Regions from separate parts of the Micromonospora sp. NPDC002389 genome, predicted to be linked through region 2. Evidence: riboswitches for the same ligand, from Rfam matches in the RefSeq annotation. Region 2 holds a riboswitch; each other region holds the start of a gene.
The links. A riboswitch is a leader RNA that binds a small molecule or an ion and turns the genes downstream of it on or off. The one in region 2 is predicted to bind S-adenosylmethionine.

Region 1: linked by a shared signal. The riboswitch ahead of ABT008_RS08265 (ABC transporter substrate-binding protein) and the one ahead of thrC (threonine synthase) in region 2 are both predicted to bind S-adenosylmethionine.
Region 3: linked by a shared signal. The riboswitch ahead of ABT008_RS27225 (aminotransferase class V-fold PLP-dependent enzyme) and the one ahead of thrC (threonine synthase) in region 2 are both predicted to bind S-adenosylmethionine.

Annotation. Positions count from the first base shown of each region.
Region 1 is NZ_JBEOWP010000003.1:464,034-470,402, forward strand. Features, by position in the region: gene ABT008_RS08250 (urease subunit alpha) at 1-1,538, opposite strand, end outside; gene ABT008_RS08255 (urease subunit beta) at 1,609-1,932, opposite strand; gene ABT008_RS08260 (urease subunit gamma) at 1,929-2,231, opposite strand; SAM riboswitch class IV at 2,526-2,638, shown strand; gene ABT008_RS08265 (ABC transporter substrate-binding protein) at 2,902-3,744, shown strand; gene ABT008_RS08270 (amino acid ABC transporter permease) at 3,780-4,559, shown strand; gene ABT008_RS08275 (amino acid ABC transporter ATP-binding protein) at 4,556-5,287, shown strand; gene ABT008_RS08280 (BPTD_3080 family restriction endonuclease) at 5,454-6,369, shown strand, end outside.
Region 2 is NZ_JBEOWP010000017.1:78,841-85,209, forward strand. Features, by position in the region: gene ABT008_RS25945 (alpha/beta fold hydrolase) at 1-8, shown strand, start outside; gene ABT008_RS25950 (ABC transporter permease) at 8-907, shown strand; gene ABT008_RS25955 (DUF4232 domain-containing protein) at 897-1,589, opposite strand; gene ABT008_RS25960 (DoxX family protein) at 1,989-2,438, shown strand; SAM riboswitch class I at 2,633-2,768, shown strand; gene thrC (threonine synthase) at 2,778-4,064, shown strand; gene ABT008_RS25970 (GNAT family N-acetyltransferase) at 4,347-5,366, shown strand; gene paaN (phenylacetic acid degradation protein PaaN) at 5,419-6,369, shown strand, end outside.
Region 3 is NZ_JBEOWP010000019.1:95,945-102,313, forward strand. Features, by position in the region: gene ABT008_RS27215 (hypothetical protein) at 1-116, shown strand, start outside; gene ABT008_RS27220 (GMC oxidoreductase) at 119-1,963, shown strand; gene ABT008_RS27225 (aminotransferase class V-fold PLP-dependent enzyme) at 1,987-3,213, opposite strand; SAM riboswitch class IV at 3,265-3,385, opposite strand; gene ABT008_RS27230 (cyclase family protein) at 3,577-4,530, shown strand; gene ABT008_RS27235 (alpha/beta fold hydrolase) at 4,607-5,443, opposite strand; gene ABT008_RS27240 (alpha/beta fold hydrolase) at 5,503-6,204, opposite strand.

The DNA of each region.
Region 1 (6,369 bases), on a different contig from region 2:
GGCACCACCCGGCGACGCACGTCCAGGCGCAGCCCGGCGTCGAGCGCGGCGGGTGCCACGAACGCCAGGCTGGTGGCGGCGGCCGCGACGCCGTACGCGCCGAACATGGGTCGGAGCAGCATCGGCTGCGGCGTCGGGATGGAGGCGTTCGCGTCCCCCATCTGCGCGTACGCGATGAAGCCGCCCTTGATGACCAGGTGCGGCCGGACGCCGAAGAACGCCGGCTCCCACAGCACCAGATCGGCGAGCTTGCCCGGCTCGACCGAGCCGATCTCGTGGTCGAGCCCGTTGGCCATGGCCGCGCAGATGGTGTACTTCGCCACGTACCGTCGGGCCCGGTGGTTGTCGGCGGCGCCGTCACCGGCGAGCGCCCCCACCCGCGCCTTCATCACGTGCGCGCTCTGCCAGGTCCGCAGCACGACCTCGCCGACCCGGCCCATCGCCTGCGAGTCCGAGCCGATGATGGAGATCGCGCCCAGGTCGTGCAGCAGGTCCTCGGCGGCCATCGTGGACGGTCGGATCCGACTCTCCGCGAACGCCAGGTCCTCCGGCACCGCCGGGTTCAGGTGGTGGCAGACCATCAGCATGTCGAGGTGCTCGGCCAGCGTGTTGCGGGTGTACGGGCGGGTCGGGTTGGTCGACGAGGGCAGCACGTTCGGTTCCCCGGCGACGGTGATGATGTCCGGCGCGTGCCCGCCCCCGGCCCCCTCGGTGTGGTAGGAGTGGATCGCCCGGCCGCCGATCGCCCGCAGGGTGTCCGCGACGAACCCGGCCTCGTTGAGGGTGTCGGTGTGGATGGACACCTGCACGCCCGAGGCGTCCGCGACCCGCAGGCACGCGTCGATCGCCGCCGGGGTGGTGCCCCAGTCCTCGTGCAGCTTGAAACCGCCGGCACCGGCCCGCAACTGCTCCCAGAGCGCCTCGGCGGAGACCGTGTTGCCCTTGCCGAGCAGCAGCACGTTGACCGGGAACGCGTCCAGGGCCTCGTGCATCCGGGCCAGGTGCCAGGCATTCGGCGTGACGGTGGTGGCCCTGGTCCCCTCGGCCGGTCCGGTGCCGCCACCGACCAGGGTGGTGACCCCGCCGGCCAGCGCCTCGGTGACGATCTGCGGGCAGATGAAGTGCACGTGGGTGTCGACCGCCCCAGCGGTGAGGATCCGGCCGTTGCCGGCGATCACCTCGGTCGCTGGACCGATCACCAGATCCGGGTGCACACCGTCCATGGTGTCCGGGTTGCCCGCCCGGCCCAGCGCGACGATCCGCCCGTCGCGTATCCCCACGTCGGCCTTGACCACGCCCCAGTGGTCGAGGACCACCGCGCCCGTGACGACCGTGTCCAGGGCGCCCTCGGCCCGGGTGGCCCGGGACTGGCCCATCGACTCGCGGATCACCTTGCCGCCGCCGAAGACCGCCTCGTCGCCGCCGGCACAGTGGTCGTGCTCGACCTCGATCAGCAGGTTCGTGTCGGCCAACCGGATCCGGTCGCCGGTGCTCGGCCCGTAGAGCGCGACGTAGCGCTCCCGCTCCACCAGGCTCATGCCGCCGCTCCGCTGCGCTGCGCGCCGCCGCCACATGTCCCGAACCGATGATTCGCTCGCTGACGCTCACTCATGCTTCTCGTCCTCCGTCCAGCGGGCCGGCGCACTCGCCGCGCAGGCCGGGCACGATCCGCGCGCCGCGCAGTGGCACCAGGTCCACGGTGCGGCTCACGCCCGGTTCGAAACGCACGGACGTCCCGGCCGGTACGGCGAGACGCTGTCCCCAGGCGGCGGCCCGGTCGAAGTCCAGGGCCGGGTTGGCCTCGGCGAAGTGGTAGTGCGACCCGACCTGCACCGGTCGGTCGCCGGTGTTCACCACGAGCAGCGTGGTCACCGGACGCCCGGCGTTGATCTCCACCGGCCGGGGCGCCGGCAGGATCTCCCCGGGGATCACGGGATCGGGTGGTGCACCGTCACCAGCTTGGTGCCGTCCGGGAACGTCGCCTCCACCTGCACCTCCCTCAGCAACTCGGGGATGCCGTCCTGCACGTCGTCCCGGGTCAGGACGGTGCGGCCGGAGGCCATCAGGTCGACCACGGTCGCCCCGTCGCGGGCGCCTTCGAGCAGGAAGGCGGTGAGCACCGCGACGGCTTCCGGGTAGTTGAGGCGCAGGCCGCGCTCGCGGCGACGCCGGGCGACGTCCGCCGCCACGTGGACGAGCAGGCGGTCCTGCTCGTGGGGGGTGAGATACACGGGGTGCTCCCGGTGGGTGTCCGCGCCCCCGGACACCGTCGGCCCGGCGCCTCGACGCGCCGACCGCCGGTCGGGGTTCGCCCGCCGGTCCCGACCGCCACGTGCGCGGGGCCCGGGGTTTCCACCTCCCCGGTCCGCGTGACGGACCACCGGCGGTGTCGGGTCGGATGCGGACCGCACCGCCCACCGCTGAGCAGACCGTAAGGGATCACGCGGGCGGCGGGCAACACCCCGCGTGAGGGTCGTCATAACGGGTGGACGCTGCCCCGTCACCGGCTGCTAGCCTCGGCGACAGGTCAAGAGCGCCAGCGTCAAGCCCCGGCTCGCTGGCCGGCAACCCTCGTCCGCGCAGGGGTGCCCCGGGTGAGGACCAGGCATCGGAGCGACCTCCGGTGCAAGCGTGGCCTGGTGTCCCAGGTCATCACGACCTCGAGGAGAACCATGGCGTACCCCGATCGACCTGTGGCCTGCCTGGGCCTGACCCGGCGCCGGCACGTCGACATGATGCGGGTGTGCAGCGCCGCGTGTAGCTGACCGCGTCGCTACCCGGCCGCCGACCCACCCGGTCGGACGAGCACCTCGTTCCCTTTCCCACCCTTCGCGGTCCGTCCCACGGCGGACCGTCGGCGTGGCACGTGCGTGCCCGCCGTCGCTCGATCAGGAGACACCTGTGCGCTTCCTTCCTGCCCTCACCCGGGCCGCCGCCGTCGGCGTCACCGCCGTGCTCGCCGCCACCGCCCTCACCGCCTGCGGCGCGGACGGTGACACCGCCGACAACCCGTACAACCTGCTCCAGCCGGGGGTGCTGCGGGCCGGCACGCTCACCGACGCGCCGCCGAACGTCTATCTCAAGGACGGCGAGTTCACCGGGTTCGACAACGACCTGCTGGTCGCCGCCGCCGACAAGCTCGGGCTGCGGGTGGAGTTCGTCGGCACCGACTTCTCCGGGCTGCTGGCCCAGGTCAACAACCGCAAGTTCGACGTCGGCAGCTCCTCGATCACGATCACCGAGGCGCGGAAGAAGACGGTCGACTTCGGCAACGGCTACGACTTCGGGTACTTCGGGCTCGACGTGCCCGCCGGCTCGACGCTGGCCAGCTTCGACGAGTTGTCCGGCAAGCGGGTGGTGGTCGTGCAGGGCACCGTCCAGGACGACTACGCCACCGGGCGTGGCCTCGACCCGGTGCGGGTGCCGGACTACAACGGCGCGATCAACCAGCTCAAGGCCGGCACCGCGGACGCCTGGATCGCCCCGGCCGAGATCGGTGAGAAGACCGCCGCCGACAGCGGCGGCAGGATCAAGGTCGCGGCGAAGGAACTCAGCCCGGCACCCACCGCGTACGCCGTGGCCAAGGGCAACGACCCGCTGCGCGAGGCGCTGAACCGGGCCCTGGACGAGGTCATCGCCGACGGCACCTGGACCCGACTCCAGGAGCAGTACTACCCGGGTCGGCCCATCCCGGCCGACTTCACCCCGGGCAGCGGCGACGTGTCGGCGCCGGCCGCCTCCTGAGGTAGGACGACGAGCGAGTAGGGCGGAGGTTGACCGTGGATCCGTTGCGCACCCTGTGGGAGACGTTCTTCGACTGGGAGTCGATGCGCGAGGCGCTGCCCGAGATGATCACCGTCGGGTTGCCGAACACGCTGATCCTGGCGGTCACCGCCGCCCTGCTCGGCTCGGCCATGGGCATCGTGCTGGCCGTCGCGGGCATCTCGCGTACCCGCTGGTTGCGGTGGCCGGCCCGGGTCTACACCGACGTGTTCCGTGGCCTGCCGGCGGCGGCGACGATCCTGCTGATCGGGGTCGGTCTGGCGCCGTTGGGCATGCAGGTGTGGGGACCGAACCCGTACCCGCTGGGGATCCTGGCGCTGTCGCTGATCGCGGCGGCGTACATCGGGGAGATCTTCCGCTCCGGCATCCAGTCGGTGGAGGCGACCCAGGTGGAGGCCGCTCGCGCGCTGGGTTTCTCCTGGTGGGAGGCGATGCGGGTGGTGGTGATCCCGCAGGGTGTCCGGCGGGTCCTGCCAGCCTGGGTGAACCAGCTCATCGCGCTGATCAAGGACTCCAGCCTGGTCTACTTCCTCGGTCTGCTGGCCAGCCAGCGGGAGCTGTTCCGGATCGGGCAGGACTACGCGGCCAACACCGGCAACCAGTCGGCGTTGCTGCTGGCCGGGCTCTTCTATCTGACGCTGACCGTGCCGCTGACGCACGTCGTCAACTGGATCGACCGACGGCTGCGGCACGGCCGCCCGGCCGGACCGGCCGGTGACGACCCCGACGACCTCGACCTGGCGCTGCCCGGCGCCGCCGGAGGCAACCAACGATGAGCACCTCGGTCAGCCTGAGCCTGCGCGACGTACACCTGGCCTTCGGCCGTCACCAGGTGCTGCGCGGGGTGGACCTGGACGTCGCACGCGGCGCGACCGCCTGCGTGATCGGCCCGTCCGGATCCGGCAAGTCGACGCTGCTGCGTACCGTCAACCGGCTGCTCGAACCGGACCGGGGCGACGTGTTGCTGGACGGCCGCAGCGTGCTGCGCGACGACCCGGACGCCCTGCGGCAACGGGTCGGCATGGTGTTCCAGCAGTTCAACCTGTTTCCGCACATGAGCGTGCTGCGCAACATCACCGTCGCGTTGCGGCGCATCCGCAAGCTCGGCGAGGACGAGGCGGTGGCGGTGGCGCGTACCCACCTGGACCGGGTGGGGCTGGCGGCGAAGGCCGACGCCCGGCCGGCGCACCTGTCCGGCGGGCAGCAGCAGCGGGTGGCCATCGCCCGGGCGCTGGCCATGCAGCCGCAGGTGATGCTCTTCGACGAGGCCACCTCGGCGCTGGACCCGGAGCTGGTCAAGGGCGTGCTGACGCTGATGGCGGACCTCTCGTCGCAGGGCATGACCATGGTGGTGGTGACCCACGAGATGGGTTTCGCCCGCGAGGTCGCCGACACCGTCGCGTTCATGGACGCCGGGGTGGTGCTGGAGGCCGGCGAGCCGGCCTCGATCTTCGAGTCGGCCGAGCATCCGCGTCTGCGCCGGTTCCTGTCCCAGGTTCTCTGACGCGAACGCAAGCACTCCAACATCACCCTCCGGCACGGGAGGATGCGCACCGCGTAGCGTCGACCGCCTTCGGAACGCCACAACAGGCTCCTCAGCCTCGATATCTAACGGCCGGTATAGGCTGTCGCTCGAATCTGCAACATCCAACTCAACCGGGAGGTCAGCGTTGAGCGACCGGGTCATCGACAACCCGATCATCAACTCGCCATACGGCCGCCCCACCCGCCACTTCGCCTTCGACCGGGACGGCATCACCGACCGGGTCGAGGAGCAGCGGCGGCCGTCGAGCTTCTTCATCCCGGTGCCGCGACCTCGCAAGCGGGGACAGCAGCTTGAGTTGCAGGTCTTCACCGAAGACGACATCAAGCCCAACAAGCAGGTCAATGATGTCCGGGAACGGGTCGACGCGTGGCGGACGGCGGGCTGGCCCAACGTCACCCCGGTGACCCGCCGCCTGCTGGAGTACTGGAGCGATCCGGAGCGGGACAACAAAATCCTGTTCTGCCAGCGTGAGGCGGTCGAGACGGCGATCTTCCTTGCCGAGGGAGCGACCAAGTGGCAGGGAAGTTGGATCAACAACGATCTGGACGCGCACAACGCTGAGCACAACAACGGTCTGCCACGAGCCGCCCTCAAGATGGCGACCGGCACCGGCAAGACGGTGGTGATGGCCATGTTGATCGCGTGGCAGACGATCAACAAGGTCCATGCGCCGTACGACAGGACCTTCGCGAAACGGTTCCTCGTGGTGACCCCCGGCCTCACCATCCGCGACCGGCTGCGGGTCCTGCTGCCCGAGGATCCGGGCAACTACTACCGCGAGCGTGATCTGGTGCCGGCCGAGTTCGCCGACGACCTCGGCCAGGCAAAGCTGGTCATCACCAATTTCCACGCCTTCCAGCTCCGCGAAACCCGCTTCGGCCGCAACGCGACCGGAAACACCAAGGCACTGGTGGCGCCCGGTCGACCCGACCCGTTCCGGGAGACCCCAGCCCAGATGGTCACCCGGGTGCTGCGCGAACTCGGCGGATCGTCGGAGATCGTTGTCTTCAACGACGAGGCACACCACTGCTACCGGGGAC
Region 2 (6,369 bases):
ACCGGTGATGGCGGGATCGACCGTGCAGCCGACGCGGGAGGAGTCCGGGGTGGCTCCGTCGGGAGCCGCCGCCGGCTACCGGCCGTCGAGGACGCTGCCGTTCGGGGCCGAGTTCCGCCGACAGGCGGCGCGGCGGCGTACCCAGTTGGCGCTCGGCTTCATGGTGCTGCTGCCGTTGATCATTCTGATCGCGTTCCAGTTCGACTCGGGTGACGACGACAGCGGCCGGGGCGAGTTCGGCAGTCTGGTCTCGTTCGCCACCTCCGGCGGGCTGAACTTCACCCTGTTCACCATCTTCGTCTCCGCCTCGTTCCTGCTGGTCGTGGTGGTGGCGCTGTTCTGCGGTGACACGGTGGCCAGCGAGGCGAGCTGGGGCAGCCTGCGCTACCTGTTGGCGGTGCCGGTGCCCCGGGCCCGGCTGCTGACCGTGAAGCTGCTGGTGGCGCTCGCGTACTCGGCGTTCGCGCTGGTGCTGCTCGCCGGCACGGCCCTGCTGATCGGCACCCTCCGGTACGGCTGGTCACCGCTGCGCAGCACGGTCGCCGCGCAGCTCGAACCCGGCGAGGGGCTGCTCCGCCTGCTCGCGGTGCTCGGCTATCTGGCGGTGGTGCTGCTGGTCGTCGCCGGTCTGGCGTTCCTGCTCTCGGTGGTCACCGACGCCGCGCTGGGTGCGGTGGGCGGTGCGGTGCTGCTGTGGATCCTCTCCAGCATCCTGGACCAGATCACCGCGCTCGGCGCGATCCGGTCGTTCCTGCCGACCCACTACAGCACCGCCTGGCTGGGGTTGCTCTCCACGCCGGTGCAGACGGACGACATCGTCCGGGGTGCCATCTCGGCGATCTGTTACGCCACCCTCTTCTGGGGACTCGCCTTCTGGCGCTTCACCCGCAAGGACATCACCAGCTGAGTGCGGCGTCGACGCCGCCGTCCGTCCGGTCGGCGGGCGTCGGCGTCGAGGCCGTTCGCTCCTTCCAGGCGCTGACTCCGATCCGGCCGGTGTTGCCGAGGTCGATCGGCCCCTCCATGTCGAGGTCCTGCGCCGGCTGTCCGGTCACTGGAGCGATCTCCAGGCGCGCGGCGTCGGTGGCGACCACGGTCGGATCGTCGACCAGGTTGCGCCAGATCACGGCTGCTCCGGCCGCGTCGCCCGGGCCCAGCACCAGCGGCCGGGGTGGGGCGTCGAAGCCCGAGGCGATCCCTGCCGCCCCGGGGACCACCCGAACGGTGATCCGTGCCCCCTCGCCGTCGTAGAGCCGCAGCGCCGGGTAGCCGTGCAGCCGGTACGGCTGGTCGCCGCAGTTGACCAGCTCCACACCCATCGCCCGGAGCCCCATCGCCGCGTTGACACCGAGGTAGCGGATCAGTACGCCTGATTCGGGACAGACCTCCGGTCCGTCCGGGCCGGTCGGGGTCGGTGCCGGCGCCGCCGCCGTGCCGGTCGGTTCCGCCGGGGCGTCACCCGGCCCGCCGCCCTGCCCGTCGACCGGTGCGCAGCCGGCGAGCATCGCGGCAGCGGTCAGCAGTGCGACGAGCCGAGGACGCCGGCCGGCCGGGCCCGCGTCGCCGTATCTCGTGGTGGTAGTCGGCATCGATCCCCCGTGGATGTCTCGCATCGGTTCATCGTCGCATCGCACCTTTCGATCGCCGGATAGGGAACCGGTGCCCCCGGGTGGGCGGCTCGTGGCGGCGTCGCGGGACCGGGCACCGCTCGGCGTACCGGCTGGTGGGACGAAGGTGGCCGCCTCCAGACCCGTCTGGGCGGCCGGCCCCGGCCGGTGGGGGCGCAACATGTTGCCGTCAGATGTCCACCGTGTACAGGGAGACTTACGGAGGGTGACCAAAAGGATCATCGTCGCGGGGGGTTTCTTTGGAAGTTCCAGTCGCTACCATCGATGTGGGAGCGTTCCCAAAGGAAGAGATTGCATCGACAAATATTTATCAGTCCCGCATTCTGGTTGCCCTCGTCCATCCACAATGGAGGTTCCGGAATGCGTACTGACCGGTTCGGCGGGCCGGCCCTGTCCCTGTTCCGCATGGTCATCGGCCTGCTGTTTCTCTGCCACGGCTTGTCATCCCTGTTCGGCGTCTTCGGCGGCGCCCGGGGGAGCGGCGAACCCGTCCCGCTCGGCACGTGGCCGGGCTGGTGGGCCGCTCTGATCCAGGCCGTCTGCGGCGCCCTGGTGCTCGTCGGTCTGTTCACCCGACCGGCGGCCCTGGTGGCGTCGGGCTCGATGGCCTACGCCTACTTCGTCGTCCACCAGCCCGAGGCGCTGCTGCCGCTGCGCAACCACGGTGAGCTGTCCGTGCTGTTCTGCTGGTCGTTCCTGTTGATCGCGGTGCTCGGCCCGGGTAGCTGGGCGCTGGACAACCTGCTGCGCCAGCGCAACGGGGCCGCACTGGACGTGAAGGCGGCCGAACGCAGGTCCGTACCGGCCTGATCCGGCTGGTGCGGCGACCAGGTCGACGCTCGTGCGCGACCCTGGACCGGGTCTCCTCCGGCACCGCCGGAGTCGTCCGGTCCAGGGTCATCGCGGTCTTTCAGGCGGTGGCGGCGGTGAGGAATCGCTCACAGGCTGAGATCGAACGCTGACGAGCGCGCCGGGATTGCCTAGACTCGGCGGCACAACTGAATACCTCATCCAGAGGGGCTGAGGGATACGGCCCGACGACGCCCCGGCAACCACCCCGCGCGCTCATCGCTGAGCGTCCCGTGGGGCAGGTGCCAATTCCGTCCCCGCCGCAGGGTGCGATGTGGGGGAAGATGAGAGGACTCGGACATGACGTCGACGCTCGCCCCTACCGGGATCGACACCACCGCCAGCCCCGCCCGCGCCTTGGTCTGCCGTGCCTGTTCCGCCCGCTACCCGCTGGCCGCACAGCACGCCTGTTACGAGTGTTTCGGCCCGCTGGAGGTCGACTACGACCCGGCGGCCCTCGCCACCGTGACCCGCGAGCAGATCGAGGCGGGCCCGCAGAACATCTGGCGCTACGCGGCGCTGCTCCCCGCCGGCCAGGACCCGGCCACCCGGGTCACCCTGGACCCCGGTTTCACGCCGTTGGTCGCCGCCGACCAGCTCGCCGCCGAGCTGGGCATCACCGGCCCGCTCTGGATCAAGGACGACAGCGCCAACCCCACCCACTCGTTCAAGGACCGGGTCGTCTCGGTCGCGCTGACCGCCGCCCGGGCACTCGGCTTCTCCCGGTTCGCCTGCGCCTCCACCGGCAACCTGGCCAACTCCGTCGCCGCCCACGCGGCCCGGGCCGGTACCCCGTCGGTGGTCTTCATCCCCAGTGACCTGGAGCAGGGCAAGGTCGTGACCACCGCCGTCTACGGCGGTGACCTGGTCGCCATCGACGGCTCGTACGACGACGTGAACCGGCTCTGCGGCGAGCTGGTGGAGACCGACGAGTTCGAGGACACCGCCTTCGTCAACGTCAACGTCCGGCCGTATTACGCCGAGGGCTCCAAGACGCTCGGCTACGAGGTCGCCGAGCAGCTCGGCTGGCGGATCCCGGCCCAGGTGGTCATCCCGATGGCCTCCGGTGAACTGCTCACCAAGGTCGACAAGGCGTTCAGTGAACTGGTCGAGATCGGCCTGGTCGAGGCGCCGGCCGGTGGGTGGAAGGTCTTCGGTGCCCAGTCGGCCGGCTGTAACCCGATCGCCACCGCCCTGCACGGCGGCGGCGACACCATCACCCCGGTCAAGCCGACCGGGATCGCCAAGTCGCTCAACATCGGCGACCCGGCCGCCGGCCTGTACGCGCTGGAGGCGGTACGCCGTACCGGTGGCTGGATGGACTACGCCGACGACGACGAGATCCGGGCCGCCGTGCGGCTGCTGGCGCGTACCACCGGGGTCTTCGCCGAGACGGCCGGCGGGGTGACCGTCGCGGTGCTGCGCAAGCTGGTCGAGTCCGGAAAGCTGGACCCGACCGCCGAGACGGTGGTCTACAACACCGGCGAGGGGCTCAAGACGCTCGACGCCGTCGCGGGCGAGGTCGGGCCGACCCACCGGATCAAGCCGTCGCTGCGGGCCGCCCGCGACGCCGGACTGCTCGGCTGAGGCACACCGCGAGCCCGTCGGCCGGGTGGCATGTTGCACGCCGACCGATCCGCCGGGTAACGGGCTTTTAGCGGTGAGTGCAGAAAACACGCCGTCGAGTACTTGACGGCAGGAACCGGGCGGCGCAAGATGCTTCGTGCGGGAGGGCGTTTCGCCGTAGACTTTCAGTCTTTACGACCCAGCGCCGGAGGCGTTGTGCGATCGTCCCTCCCGACCAAGCTTTCCGAAGGGGCCGGCGAATAATCGCTGGCCCCTTCGTTCGTCGTCGCGCAGGCTGCGGACATGGCCATCACCATCACCTCCTTCGGTGCCGACGACGAGTCGGCCATCGAGCAGGCGTTCCGGGTCGGCGCCGACTACTGCGCCACCGACCTGCCGGACTACCCCCCGTTCAGCCGGCAGCGGTTCATCTCGTTGTTCCGGCAGCCGATGCCGGGCACCGAGACGCTCGCCCTGCTTGCCCACGTCGACGGCGTCCCCGCCGGCTACCTGCTGCTCGACCTGCCGCAACTCGACAACACCGAGAACGCCTCCGCCGAACTCGTCGTGCATCCGGACCATCGCCGCCAGGGAGTCGGTCGGGCGCTGTTCGAGCACGGCCTGCGCCTGCTGCGTGAGCGCGGACGCAAACGGGTCAGCGCGATGAGCCGGGCGCACCTGCGCGACGAGCCCGACCGGCCCGGCCCGGCCACCCGGTTCGCCGCCACCGTCGGCGCCGTCGACGCCCTGGCCGACGTACGGCGGCGACTGCACGTCGCCGAGCTGGACCAGGCCGCACTGGACACGATGCTGGCCGACGCCCGGTCCCGGGCCGCCGACTACGAGGTGCTGTTCTGGCGCGGGGGTACGCCGGACGACCTGATCGCCGACGTCGCGTACCTGGACGGACGGCTGCTGGCCGACGCGCCAATGGGTGACCTGGCGTGGGAGCCCGAGCAGGTCGACGCGGAGCGGGTACGCGGGACCGAGCGGGCGCTCGAAGCGCGCGGCAAGCGGCGCTACCACGCGGGCGTACGGCACCGGGAGTCCGGTCGACTGGTCGCCTGGACCCTGCTCGACATGTCACCGACCGCCGACTGGCACGCCTTCCAACAGATCACCATCGTCGACCCGGAGCACCGGGGGCGCCGCCTCGGCCTGCTCACGAAGATCGAGAACCTTCGTCACCTGCTCGCCCACGAGCCCGCCGTCCAGGTGATCGACACCTTCAACGCGGACAGCAACGACCACATGATCACGATCAACGAGCAGCTCGGTTTCCGGGTGATGGACCGGTGGAGCAACTGGCAGCTCGACGTCTGAGGTGTGACACGCCCCTACTGATCCCGGGGCTTCCTGTTGCATGATGGCGGGCATGACGGAGACCCCGCACCCCCTCTACGACAGGCACGCCGACACCCTCGACCGCGCGCTGACCGCGATCACGGAGCGCGGGTACTGGTCCGCCTATCCGGAATCACCCAGCCCCCGGGTGTACGGCGAGACCGCGGCTGCCGACGGCAAGGCCGCCTTCGAGGCGTACCTGGGTGGAGACTTCCCGCTCGACCAGCCGGGCGACGGCGACCGGGTCGCGACCGAGACCAGCCCGTTCGGCGTCCCATTGGACGTCCGCTACCCGCACGCCACCGCCGACCAACTCGTCACCGCCGCGTCCGCGGCGCTGCCCGCGTGGCGGGACGCCGGGCCGCAGGTGCGGGTCGGGGTCTGCCTGGAGATCCTCGACCGGCTGCACAAGCACGTCTTCGAACTGGCCAACGCCGTGCAGTTCACCAGCGGACAGGCGTTCGTGATGGCCTTCCAGGCCGGCGGCGCCCACGCGCTCGACCGGGCGCTGGAGGCCGTCGCCTACGCGTACGCGGAGATGACCCGGCACCCCGGGACCGCCGCCTGGGAGAAGGCCGCCGGCAAGGGCGACCCGCTGCGGATGACCAAGACGTTCCACGTGGTGCCGCGCGGCGTCGCCCTGGTGATCGGCTGCAACACGTTCCCGACCTGGAACTCGTACCCGGGCCTGTTCGCCTCGCTGGTGACCGGCAACCCGGTGGTGGTCAAGCCGCACCCGCGCGCGGTACTCCCGCTGGCCGTGACGGTGCGCTACGCCCGGGAGGTGCTCGCCGAGGCCGGTTTCGACCCGAACCTGGTCCTGCTCGCCCCCGAGGCGCCGGGCGAGAAGCTGGCCTCGACCCTGGCCCTGCACCCGGCGGTCAAGATCGTGGACTTCACCGGCTCCACCGAGTACGGCGACTGGCTGGAGACCAACGCCCGCCAGGCGGCGGTCTACACCGAGAAGGCCGGGCTCAACACC
Region 3 (6,369 bases), on a different contig from region 2:
TGCTGCGGCAGGCCGTCGAGGAGATCCGGCGCCATCGGACCCGGGAGTCGGACACGGATCACCGGCACGACCGCGAGGGAATGCCGGCGGGAGCGAGAGGGGGTGACGGAGCGTGAGCATGGACGCGGTGTGCACGGTGGTCCTGCGGATGCCGGCGCTGCGGCCGGACGACCACCTCCGGTTGCGGATCGTCGGCGGCGGCACGCAGGACTTCCGGTACGACGAGCCGCCCGGCGACTGGACGACCACGCTCGATCCGGCGGCGCATCCCGACGGCGTCGACGTCGTCGTCCTCCTCGACGGTGACCCCCAGCTCGACGGGCCGCTTCACCTGACCGCCGCCGACCTGGCCGCCCCGACCTGCCGCATCGACGGGCGGGTCCACTTCGCACGGCACCACGACATCCTCGTCGGCGAGACGCACGTCGCCCGGCACTTCTTCCCCGGCGACCCGGACTCCGACCAGCGCTACGACGTCATCGTCGTCGGCTCCGGCGCCGGCGGCGGCACCCTGGCGTACCAACTCGCCGAGACGCCGTGGCGGGGCGGCCGACCACCGCGCGTCCTGCTGCTGGAGGCCGGCAGCTACCTGTTCGGTACGCACACCGGCAACCTGGCCCGGTACCAACCGGTCGGTCCCGACGTGTACCCCAACATCTTCCACCACTGGGGTGCCTTCGGGCGACGGCGCTGGCGGGCCGCCGACACCGAGAGCGCCAGGGCACGGATCGCCCAGGGCTTCAACCTCGGCGGCCGGACCCTCTTCTGGGGAGCCTCGGCACCCCGGATGCACCGCTGGGAGTTCCGCGACTGGCCGGAGACGGTCCGCGACGAGCTGTGCGACGTCTGGTACGACCGCGCGGAGCAACTGACCCGCGTCACTCCCCTGGTCCCGTCGTCGTACCAGACGATGGTCAAGGCAAAGTTGCGGGAGTTGCCGGCGTTGGCCGAGTTCCGGCACTTCGATCCGCCGATGGCGATCGAGTACTGCGGCCCGGTCCCCGGGGCGGTGCCGGCGGGTATCTGGTCGGCGGCCGAACTGCTGCTCAGCCGCGCCATGCAGGACGACCGCTTCGGCAACCTGCGGGTACACCTGAACCACGAGGTGGTCGGGGTCGAGCGGGCGGCGGACGAGGTCACCGGTGTGGTCGCGTACGACCACCTGGCCGGCCGGGACCGCACCTACCGACTGGCCGACGACGGCGTGGTGGTGCTGGCCGCCGGCACGGTCGGCACTGCCACCGTCGCCCAGGCGTCCGGCCTCGCCGAGGACAATCCGCTGGTCGGGCGCGGCATCACCGACCACCCCATCCACGTGGTGAAGTTCTGGGTGCGGCAGGGCGGCGACTGGTACAGCCGGTTCGACTCCAGCAAGACCGTCTCCCGGCAACTCACCGACGCCGCCGACGTCGAACCCGTCCACCCGTACAGCGTCACGCTGGACCTGGGTGCGAACCTGAACCAGTTCCGCTTCGTCAACGCCCTGGAGTTCACCGGCGCGAACCTGGCCACCGTCGACGGGAAGATGCCGGGCGAGCTGGTGTTCATGGTCGAGGCGCCGCTGGTCGAGCAGAACGCCGTCACCCGGACCGAGTCCCGGCCGGACGGCGTGAAGCCCGCCGCGCTGCCCACCATTCGCATCCATCCCAGCCCGCGCGCCCGCCAGGTCCAGGACGCCCTCGACAAGATCACCGCCGACGTGGTGTCCGCCTTCGGCGGCGAGGTGTACGAGCAGCTCTGGGCTCCGCTCGGTGGAGTGTCGCACGAGGTCGGCACCATGCGGATGGGTCGCGGCACCTCGGGCCGGGAGCGGCCGGGGGTCGTCGACGAGGACCTACGCGTCGTCGGCCACCGCAACCTCTACGTCTGCGACCTGTCCGTCTTCCCCAACTCACCGGCGGCCAACCCGACGCTGACGTTGGCGGCGCTGGCGCTGCGCCTCGCCGCGCACCTGAGCACCTGACGGCACACCGCGAAGACGGCTTACTACTCCGCAGTCGAGGTCACGACCTCGCGTAGCCCGCGTAGGAGCCGGTCGACGTGCTCGACGGTCGTGCCGATGCCGATGCTGGCCCGGATCGCGTACCCGTCGGTGGGGCGGCCGAGCCGCTCGGCGGCGCCGGCCAGCAGCTTCCGGGTGAGCGGGTGGGCGCAGAACAAGCCGTCGCGTACGCCGATCCCGTGCTCGGCGGAAAGCCGGTGGGTGATGTCGGCGGCCTGCCGGTCGGCGACCGTGAAGCTGACGATGCCGACCCGGTCGTGGTCGACGTCGAACGTGCGCAGCTCCGCCACCTGCGGCAGGGTGCCGAGCCCGTCGCGCAACCGGGTCAGCAGCTCCTGCTCGTGGCGGGCGAGAACGTCCGGCGCGGCGGCGGAGATCGTGGCGCAGGCGGCGGCGAGCGCCACCGCGCCCAGCAGATTCGGTGTGCCGGCCTCGTGGCGAGCCGGGCCGGTCTGCCACTGCACCTCGGCGGGATCGTCGCCGACGTGCCTGGTGGCCCCGCCGCCGGACAGGTACGGGTCGGCGGCGTCGAGCCAGTCGGCGCGGCCGGCCAGGACCCCCGCGCCGAACGGCGCGTACAGCTTGTGCCCGGACAGCGCCAGGTAGTCGATGTCGGCGCCGGCCATGGAGACCGCGCGGTGCGGGGCCAACTGGGCGGCGTCGACGACGATCCGCGCGCCGTGTCGATGCGCGATCTCCGCGATCTCGGCTATCGGCCAGACCTCTCCGGTGACGTTGGACGCGCCGGTGACCGCCACCAGCACCGGCCCCGCGCTGGCCAGGTCGGCCAGTGCACGGGTCAGCCCGGACGTCACCTCGGGCAGGTCGGTGGGCACCGGCAGTCGGTGCACGTTCGGCCAGGCCAGGAGGTTCGCGTGATGTTCGCCGGCCCAGGTCACCACGGTGGTGTGCGGTGGCAGTGCCCGGGCGAGCAAGTTCATCGCGTCGGTGGTGTTCCGGGTGAAGATCACGTGGTCGTCCGGCCGGACGTCGAGGAAGTCCGCGACGGTCTGGCGGGACTGCTCGTATGCCAGCGTGCACCGACGCGAGGCGGCGCCGGCACCCCGGTGCACGCTGGCGTACCAGGGCAGCAGCTCGGTGACCGCGTCGGCGACCGTGGCGAGACAGGGCGCGGTGGCGGCGTAGTCGAGGTTGGCGTACGTGACGGTGGTGCCGTCGGACAGGCGGACAGGCAGGTCGTCGCCGAGCACGGCAGGAGCGATCGTGGGCACACTGGTCCTTTGTGACAGTGGACCCGTGCGGGTCCGCGCTTGCCTCTCCGGCGATCGCCGGCGGCCTGGTCCTCACCCGGAGGCACCCCACCGCGGATGTACGAGGGTTGCCGGTCAGCAGGCCGGGGCCTTGACGCTGACACTCATGACCGCTGCCGATGCTGCCACACCGGCGAGTGCCTCCGCCAGAGCGCTTCGCGCACCCGGCACGTCCCTGTTCGTACGACACCGGACGGTCCCTTGCGTCGTCCCTCCCGGCGCGGTGTGGCAGGTGTGCGGGAGGGACGGGATAGCCTGCCTGCGGTGTCCGGCGACCGCGTGACCGGAGGAGTCGATGCTTCGATGACGGCAGAGCGGCCGAGGCCCACCCAGGAGGACGTGCTCGGGTATTTCGACACGCTGTCGAACTGGGGTCGGTGGGGCGACGACGACCAGCTCGGCACGCTCAACCACATCACCGACGACGTCCGGTTGGCGGCGGCGCGGGCCGTACGCCACGGCCGGAGCGTGTCGTGCGCGTGGGAGGTCGCCGTGCCGGGAGAGATGGAGCGGTCGACGACGGCGTGCCCGTGTGCCGCCGACATGCCGGGTGCCGAGAACATGCCGCCCGCCTTCCACGCCGACCGGCGCTGGGGCTTCTCGTCCGAGCGGCTCAGCCTCTCGTTCCACGGCAACACCGTCACCCACCTCGACTCGCCGTGTCACATCTTCTGGGACGGCGTGATGTACAACGGGCGGTCGCACGCGTTGGTGGACGCCGCGACGGGGTCGGCGTGGGCGGCCGTCACGGCGGCGGCGAACGGGATCGTCACCCGTGGTGTCCTGCTGGACGTGGCGAGGGCCCGGGACGTGCCGTGGTGGGAGCCGGGGCAGGCCGTGTTCCCCGAGGATCTCGAGGAGGCCGAGCGCCGGCAGGGCGTACGGGTGGGGTCCGGCGACGCGGTGCTGTTGCGGACCGGCCGTGGTCGGGTCCGCCACGAGGGCGGTACGGCCGGCGGTGTCACCCAGGCCGGCTGGCACGCGTCCTGCCTGCCGTGGCTGCACGAGCGCCAGGTCGCACTGATCGGCGCGGACACTCCGCAGGATGTCCAGCCGTCGGGATACGACGACGTCTTGATGCCGGTGCACACCGTGAGCCTCGTCGCGATGGGTCTGTGGTTGCTCGACAACTGCGACCTGGAGGCGTGCGCGACGACCGCCGCCGACCTCGGTCAGTGGGACTTCCAGCTCGCCGTCGCGCCGGTCCGCCTGGCCGGGACGTCCGGTAGCCCGGTCAACCCGATCGCCACGTTCTGACCGGTACGCCGTCGGCGGCGCGCTGATCCCAGCGCGCCGCCGACGGGGGACGGGTGTTGCGAACAGGCTCGGTCGGTCAGCGCGTGGTGGCGCGGGCCGCCGTGTCGATCAGATCGGCCACGGCATGCGGCTTCGAGACCGTGACCGCGTGGGAGGCCGTGATCTCGACGGTGTGCGACCCGGCCCGCTCGGCCATGAACCGCATCGAGTCGGCCGGGATGGCCAGGTCCTGCGTGGTCACCATGAACCAGGACCGGATGGACTTCCACGCCGTCCTGGTGGCCGTGTCGTCCAGCGCGGCACTGGTGATCGGCCGCTGGGTGACGGCCATCAGATCGGTGACGTTCCGTGGGACGTCGGCCGCGAACACCCGCCGGAACTGGTCCTGCTTGATGTAGAGGTCGGTGCCCGGACCGGCGCCCGGGATCGACACCGGCACGGAGTCCAGGGCCGGTCCCAGTTGCCCGCCCGGGAACTTCGCGGCCAGGGCCGAGGTGCTCTCCCCCTGCTCCGGGGCGAAGCTCGCGATGTAGACCAGTGCGGTGACGTCGGTGTCGCCGTCGGCGGCCTCGCTCATCACCGATCCGCCGTAGGAGTGACCGGCCAGCACGATCGGGCCCCGCACGCTGTCCAGCACACTGCGCAGGTGTTCCGCGTCGGCGTGCAGGCCACGCAGCGGATTGGCGGCCGCGACCACCGGATAGCCGTCCCGTTTCAGGTGCGTGATGACGCCGTTCCAGCTCGACGAGTCGGCGAACGCGCCGTGGACCAACACCACCGTGGGCTTGGTCCAGGGGCGGTGCCCCGCCACCGCCTGCGCGGAACCGGCGACCAGCGCGGCCACCGCCACTCCTGCGGCGACGGCCGTCCAGGGGGCCACGCGCCTCGACAGGAAGGCAAGGTTGATCTTCATGGGTGGATCCTTTCGATCGGATGCGGCCGGCAGGCCGGGTGTCGGGTATGGACGAGATGTCAGACGGCAGTCGCGGCGCGGAGGATGACGTCGGCCACCGCCTGCGGCTGCGACGTCGGAAGCGCGTGCGAGGCGCCGGCCACCTCGACGGCCTCCCGTGCGTTGGCGCGCTCGGCCATGAAGCGGAACACCTCGATCGGGATGGCGAGGTCCCGTTCCGGGGAGACGAACCAGGACGGGATCGTCTTCCAGGCCGGTTCGCCGGACCCCTCGTTGAGGGCGGTGGTGTTGAACGGCCGCTGGGTGGTGGCGTCCAGGGCGGCCTGCTCCGCCGTGAGGTCCGCGCCGAAGTGCTCGTGGTAGCTCTCCGGGCGGACGTAGACGTCGGCGGTGCCGTCGCCGAGCGGCACCTCGTAGAGGTGCTCGCCGAGGGTGGCGCCGGGGAACTTTCCGGTCAGGTCGGGCACGTTCTCGCCCTTGTCCGGGGCCAGCGCGGCGACGTAGACGAGGGCCTTGACGTTGTCGTTGCCGGTCGCGGCGTTCGAGGCGACGGCCCCGCCGTAGGAGTGGCCGACCAGCACGATCGGGCCCTCGATCGTGGCCAGCAGGTCGGACACCGCGGCGGCGTCCCCGGAGAGGCTGCGCAGCGGATTCGCGGCCGCGATGGTGCGGTGTCCCGCGGCCTGTAGCCGGCTGATCACGCCCTTCCAACTGGCGGACTCGGCGAAGGCTCCGTGGATCAGGACGATGGTGGGCTTCATGAGCTGTCTCCTCGACGTGGACGGTGACGGCACGTACGGCGGCCGTCAATGGATCCACGATCGGCTCCCGGGCCGCTCGCCGAATCAGTCATCCGCCTGCCGTAGACGTCGGCGCGGCGCGGAAGAGACGCAGGATGACGTGCCCTTTCGCCTTGATTGTCCGCT